2 regions of the Massilia sp. LjRoot122 genome follow, and region 2 is predicted to be linked to the other one. Evidence: predicted binding sites of a transcription regulator. Region 2 holds the regulator's gene; the other holds the start of a gene.

Region 1 (3,406 bases), 3.1 Mb from region 2:
CCTTGTCCACGGCGTAGTAGTTGATGTCGATGACGTTGTCCAGCATGCGCATCGCGGTGCGGATGGTCTTCTGCAGCTTGGCGTGATCCAGGCCGTCACCCTTCATGTGCTGCGGCAGGTTCACCGAGCCCAGGTTGCAGACGGCGATCTCGTCGGCGCTGGTGTTCAGCGTGATCTCGGTGCACAGGTTGGACGAGTGCACCACGCCCACGTGCTGCTGCGGCGAACGGATGTTGCACGGATCCTTGAAGGTGATCCACGGGTGGCCGGTCTCGAACAGCATCGACAGCATCTTGCGCCACAGGTCGAGCGCTTCGATCTTCTTGTACACGGTCATTTCGCCGCGGGCGGCCTTGGCTTCGTAGGCGACATACGCTTCTTCGAAGGCCTTGCCGACCTTGTCGTGCAGGTCCGGGGTTTCGCTCGGCGAGAACAGGCTCCAGTGGCCCTTCTCCATCACGCGCTTCATGAACAGGTCCGGAATCCAGTTCGCGGTGTTCATGTCGTGGGTGCGGCGACGGTCATCGCCGGTGTTCTTGCGCAGGTCGAGGAATTCCTCGATGTCCATGTGCCAGGTTTCCAGGTAGGCGCAGACCGCGCCCTTGCGCTTGCCGCCCTGGTTCACCGCCACGGCGGTGTCGTTCACCACTTTCAGGAACGGGACCACGCCCTGCGACTTGCCGTTGGTGCCCTTGATGCGCGAACCGAGTGCACGCACCGGGGTCCAGTCGTTGCCCAGGCCGCCGGCGAACTTCGACAGCAGCGCGTTTTCTTTAATGGCGTCGTAGATGCCTTCCAGGTCGTCGCCGACGGTGGTCAGGTAGCACGAGGACAGCTGCGAGCGGCGGGTACCCGAGTTGAACAGGGTCGGGGTCGAGCTCATGAAGTCGAAGGACGACAGCAGGTTGTAGAACTCGATGGCGCGCGCTTCGCGGTCGGCTTCGCGCAGGGCCAGGCCCATCGCGACGCGCATGTAGAAGGCCTGCGGCATTTCGATGCGGGTTTCGCGCACGTGCAGGAAGTAGCGGTCGTACAGGGTCTGCAGGCCGATGTAGCCGAACTGCAGGTCGCGGTCGGCGACGATGGCCTTGGCCAGGCGCTCGAGGTCGTAGGTGCCGAGCGCTTCGTCCAGCAATTCGTTCTGGATGCCCTTGGCGATGTACTGCGGGAAGTAGGTGACGTACTCGGCGGCGGCGCCGGCTTGCGGCACTTCCTTGCCGAAGACTTCCTTGCGGATGGTGTGCAGCAGGATGCGCGCGGTGACCTGGCTGTAGGCCGGGTCTTTTTCCATCAGGGCGCGGGCGGCCAGGATGGCGGACTTGTGCAGCTCTTCGACCGGCACGCCGTCGTACAGGTTCTTCAGGGTCTCGGCGACGATCGCGTCGGCGTCGACGTGCTTTTCCAGGCCCGAGCAGGCGGCGTTGACAAGGGCGTAGACGTCGTTCACGTCCAGCGGGCGGCGCTGGCCGCCGTCGACCACGTGGATCTGCGGCGCGGCCACGGCGGTACCGCCGGCGGCTTCCTTGGCGGCCTTGCGCTCTTCCATGCGCTTGGCGCGGTACAGCACGTATTCGCGCGCGACGTCATGCTCGCCCGAGCGCATCAGCGACAGTTCGACCTGGTCCTGCACGTCTTCGATGTGGAAGGTGCCGCCGTTCGGCTGGCGGCGCACCAGGGCGGCCACCACGTTGCCGGTCAGCTGTTCCACCAGCTCGCGGATGCGGGCCGAGGCAGCGCCCTGCCCGCCGGCGACGGCGAGGAAGGCCTTGGTCATTGCGACCGAGATCTTGTGCGGCTCGAAAGCGACCACGGCGCCGTTGCGGCGGATAACCCGGTAGTCACCGCGTGCGACGATCTCTGCGGGCGTGGCCGTGGCCGTGGCACCTTGGGTGACGTGCGGATTGATCGAAATGTCTTGTGCTGTTTGCATTGAGCCTCCAGTGAGCAGCGGGTACCTGCCGTCGTTTGTCTTGAGCCGGACTTGTCAACCCGACAAAATTTTAAGCAAAGCGATACCCCGCCAGCCGGTAAGCCTGACTGGCAACCAGATTACGCAGGGTAGAAATCGCTGTTGAATCAGTGGCTTGCAGAGCAAGCTTCAAGTCGAACCTAAATCCTAGTTGCTTTGAGTTCACTACCACTACATCTAGTGTTCGATCTTGATATGAGACTAATTGTAGTGCCTGACCCAGGTCACGGCAAGTAAAGAACTTCCTAATTTTTTTCGTTTTTTTTGGTGCATGGGCTTGACAAGCAAGCGTGGCCGGATCGGCGGGGAGTCTGAAGTGAGTGAGCGCTAACCTTGCCATCCCGCGCTGCGTAAAGCGTAATCAGCGCAATGCGCGACGCATCATTCTTGTGCATTTTGCACTGGCGAAAAGACAACAACAGCGCTGCGGCCTCAGGCGCTGTCATCCGGCGCGCAGATCTCCAGTTTCTGCATCTGGTAGCGCAGCTGGCGCACGCTGATGCCGAGCAGGGCCGCGGCCTGGGTACGGTTGAACTGGGTTTGCTGCAGGGCGCGCCCGATGATGTCGCGCTCGACCTGGCTCAGGTACTCGGGCAGGTTGCCGGGCAAGCCGTTCGGGCCGATCATGCTGGATGCGGGCACCGTTTCCAGCGCAGCGGGCGCAGGTGCAGGCACCGGTGCCGCTGCCGGCATCGGCGCAGGCGCAGGCTCGCGCGGCGCCGCCTCTCCCGGTCGCGCCGCCTTGAGCGACAAATCGCCCACCTCGATCACGCCGTCGTTGGCGAAGGCCAGCGCCCGCTCCAGCACGTTCTCCAGTTCGCGGATATTGCCCGGGAAGGAGTAGGCGCGCAGCGCTTCGAGCACGCCCGGGCCGAGCGCGGCCTGCCCGGGCCCGGCCAGGCGCGCCAGGATCGCGTCCACCAGCGGTGCCAGGTCGTCGATCCGTTCGCGCAGCGGCGGCAGCGACAGCTCGATCACGTTCAGGCGGTAGAACAGGTCTTGCCTGAACCTGCCCTGCTCCACGCATTGCGCCAGGTCCTGGTGGGTGGCACTGATGATGCGCACGTCGACCGGCTCCTCGCTCGTGGCGCCGATCTTGCGCACGCGCCGCTCCTGGATCGCGCGCAGCAGCTTGACCTGCATCGCCAGCGGCAGGTCGGCCACTTCGTCCAGCATCAGGGTGCCGCCGTTGGCCGCCTGGAAGAAGCCGTCGCGCTCCTCGGCGGCGCCGGTGAAGGCGCCCTTGCGGTAGCCGAAGAACTCGGCCTCCATCAGGGTTTCGGGAATCGCGCCGCAGTTCACCGCCACGAAGGCCTTGCCGGCGCGCGAACTCTGGGCGTGGATCTCGCGCGCGGCGAGTTCCTTGCCGCTGCCCGACTCGCCGGTGATCGAGATCGGCGCGTTGGAGCGTGCCAGCCGGCCGATCTGGGCGCGCAG
Region 2 (3,406 bases):
TTACATGTTTGCCAAAGATCATACGCTTTCCAATATCGACCCGGAACTGTGGGATGCCATCCAAAAAGAAAACGTTCGCCAGCAAGACCACATCGAACTGATCGCATCCGAGAACTACACCTCGCCGGCCGTGATGGAAGCGCAGGGCTCGCAGCTGACCAACAAGTACGCCGAAGGCTATCCGGGCAAGCGCTACTACGGCGGTTGCGAATACGTCGACGTCGCCGAGCAGCTGGCGATCGACCGCCTGAAGCAACTGTTCGGCGCTGAAGCCGCCAACGTGCAGCCGAACTCGGGCTCGCAGGCCAACCAGGGCGTGTTCTTCGCCATGCTCAAGCCTGGCGACACCATCATGGGCATGTCGCTGGCCGAAGGCGGTCACCTGACCCACGGCATGGCGCTGAACATGTCGGGCAAATGGTTCAACGTCGTGTCCTACGGCCTGACCGAGCAGGAAGACATCGATTACGAGGCCATGGAACGCCTGGCGCGCGAGCACAAGCCGAAGATGATCATCGCCGGCGCCTCCGCCTTCGCGCTGCGCATCGACTTCGAGCGCTTCGCCCGCATCGCCAAGGAAGTCGGCGCCTACTTCATGGTCGACATGGCCCACTACGCCGGCCTGATCGCCGCGGGCGAATACCCGAACCCGGTGCCGCATGCCGACTTCGTCACCTCGACCACGCACAAGTCGCTGCGCGGCCCGCGCGGTGGCATCATCCTGATGAAGGCCGAGTTCGAGAAGCAGATCAATTCCGCGATCTTCCCGGGCATCCAGGGCGGTCCGCTGATGCACGTCATCGCCGGCAAGGCCGTGGCCTTCAAGGAAGCGCTGTCGCCGGAATTCAAGGAATACCAGAAGCAGGTGGTCAAGAACGCCGCCGCCCTGGCCAACACCCTGACCGAGCGCGGCCTGCGCATCGTCTCGGGCCGTACCGAGTCGCACGTGATGCTGGTCGACCTGCGTTCGAAAGGCCTGACCGGCAAGGAAGCGGAAGCGATCCTGGGCCAGGCACACATGACCTGCAACAAGAACGGTATCCCGAACGACCCGCAGAAGCCTTTCGTCACCTCGGGCATCCGCCTCGGCAGCCCGGCCTTCACCACCCGCGGCTTCAAGGAAGAAGACGCGGTCAAGGTGGGCCACCTGATCGCCGACGTGCTGGACAATCCGCACGACGCCGCGACCATCGAGCGCGTCAAGGCGGAAGTGAAGCAGCTGACCGACAAGTATCCGGTCTACGCGAAGTAAGGCAACCTGGGGCCGCTTCTGAAGCGGCCCATTTTCAGTAGCATCCGGCGCCCATGAAATGTCCGTTCTGCCAGCATGAAGATACCCAGGTCCTCGACACCCGCGTGTCCGAGGAAGGGGACGCCATCCGCCGGCGCCGGCGCTGCGCGAAGTGCGACAAGCGCTTCACCACCTACGAGCGCATCGAGCTGTCGATGCCGATCATCGTCAAGAAGAACGGCAGCCGCACCGAGTTCTCGTCCAACAAGCTGCGCGGCAGCCTGATGCTGGCGCTGCGCAAGCGCCCGGTCGCCGCCGAGGCCATCGACACCGCGGTCGCCACCATCGAAGAAAAGCTCCTGACCAGCGGCCGCCGCGAGGTCGACACCGGCTACGTCGGCGAGCTGGTGATGCACGAACTCAAGCGGCTCGACAAGATCGCCTACATCCGCTTCGCCTCGGTCTACAAGAATTTCGAAGACCTGGCCGAGTTCCAGGAAGCGCTGGCCGAAGTCGGCCACCCTCGCAAGTAAACCGCACTCTCAGCAGTTCCCCTGACACGATTGCGCCAGCTCAGGGCTGGCCGGCGCTCGCCTGATAACTTCGCAGCTCGCAGTCGACCGGGAGGGCATGTGGGGGCAAGAATGGGGGGATTCACGCTGGCCGAGGTGCTGGTCGCGCTGTTCGTGCTGGCCATCGGCATCGTCGGCGCCGGGGCGACCCAGCTGACGGCCGAACGCACGCGCCAGCAGTCGGCGCTGCTGTCCGAAGCGGCGCAGCTGGCGGCCTCGCTGGCGGCGCGCATGCAGGTCAATCCTGCGGTGGCCGGCCTGCCCGACGGCACCAATCCCTACCTCGCCTTCGGCTATGACGCGGCCGGCGGCCCGCCGGAGGGCGGCGGCAGCTGCTACGGCGCCGCCGCTTGCACCCCGGCCCAGCTCGCCGAGTCCGACCTGCATGACATCCGCCAGGCGCTGCACGCCCACTTCCCGCGCGGCCGCATCGCCGTGTGCCGCGACGGCTCGCCCTGGGACAGCGCCACCCGCCGCTTTCGCTGGAGCTGCGACGGCAACGCCCGCGCGCTGCCGGTCGTCAAGCTGGGCTGGCAGGGCACGGGCGATGCGCCCGGCTACGTGGCGGTGATCCGATGATTTTCCAACGAGGCATGTCGCTGGTCGAGCTGCTGGTCGCCATGACGGTCGGCCTGGGCGTGCTGCTCGGCGCGGCCGGCCTGTTCATCTGGGCCAACCGGGCCTTTGCCGCCCAGCTGGAGACGGCCGCGATGGACGACGCCGGACGCTATGCCCTGGAAGCGATCGCCAGGGCGGTGCGGCAGGCGGCGGCAGCCGACTGGGAAGGCGCCAGTACCGGACCGGATCCCGCTGCGCCGGCGCGCCTGGCCGGGCTCGATGCCAGCAGCGTGCACCGGACCGCCTTCGGCATCGACAACGCATCCGCCGCTGCCGCCGATGTGGTGAACGGCAGCGACGTGCTGGCCGTCCGTTTCCCGGGCACGGGCGCGGCGCCGAATGGCGACGGCACCAGCCTCGATTGCGCCGGCTTCAGCGTGCACCGCGACGAGGAAGGCTGGAGCATCTTCTACGTCGCCCGCAACGCCCAGGGCGATGCCGAGCTGCGCTGCAAGTACCGGGGCGCCGGCGCGTGGTCGGCGGACGCGGTGGTCGGCGCGGTCGACAGCTTCCAGGTGCTGTACGGACTCGACGCGGATGCCGACGGGGCGCCGGAGCGTTACGTCAACGCCAGCGCCCTGGCCGGACTGGACGCCGGGCTCGCGCTCGCCGGCGCGACTGCCGCCGAGCGCGCGGCGGACCTGCGCCGGCGCACCCACTGGAAGAAGATCGTGAGCGTACGGGTGGCGCTCTTGCTGCATGGTCCAGTCAGCCGGATCGGGACGGCGGGCGATGCCGTCTACGCGTTGTTCGGGCGCGGCTACGGCGAGCTGGCCGGTGCGGACGATGCCGGCACGCGCCTGCGGGAGGCAGCCCTGTCCGCCGGCGCCGCGCCGCGCTACCGCAAGGTATTCGGCACCACGATCGCGCTGCCGGTGCGCATGCGCTGAGGGCGGCATGATGGCATCCACCCGGCGTTCCAGGCAGCGGAAGGAGGAGCGTGGCGTCGCGCTGCTGACGGCGCTGCTGTTGATGCTGGCCGTCC

Evidence for each region. Region 2 encodes NrdR, which represses ribonucleotide reductase genes. Its sites were predicted from a motif close to CACNANATNTNGTG; they were not measured.
Region 1: the regulator NrdR is predicted to act here: its motif matches at 2,139-2,152, upstream of ACSQ25_RS03200 (ribonucleoside-diphosphate reductase subunit alpha).

The regions. Positions count from the first base shown of each region.
Region 1 covers NZ_CAXUPB020000001.1:718,795-722,200, reverse strand. The annotation lists gene ACSQ25_RS03200 (ribonucleoside-diphosphate reductase subunit alpha) at 1-1,930, opposite strand, end outside; gene ACSQ25_RS03195 (sigma-54-dependent transcriptional regulator) at 2,402-3,406, opposite strand, start outside.
Region 2 covers NZ_CAXUPB020000001.1:3,867,221-3,870,626, reverse strand. The annotation lists gene glyA (serine hydroxymethyltransferase) at 5-1,252, shown strand; gene nrdR (transcriptional regulator NrdR) at 1,306-1,764, shown strand; gene pilV (type IV pilus modification protein PilV) at 1,876-2,382, shown strand; gene ACSQ25_RS16915 (PilW family protein) at 2,379-3,311, shown strand.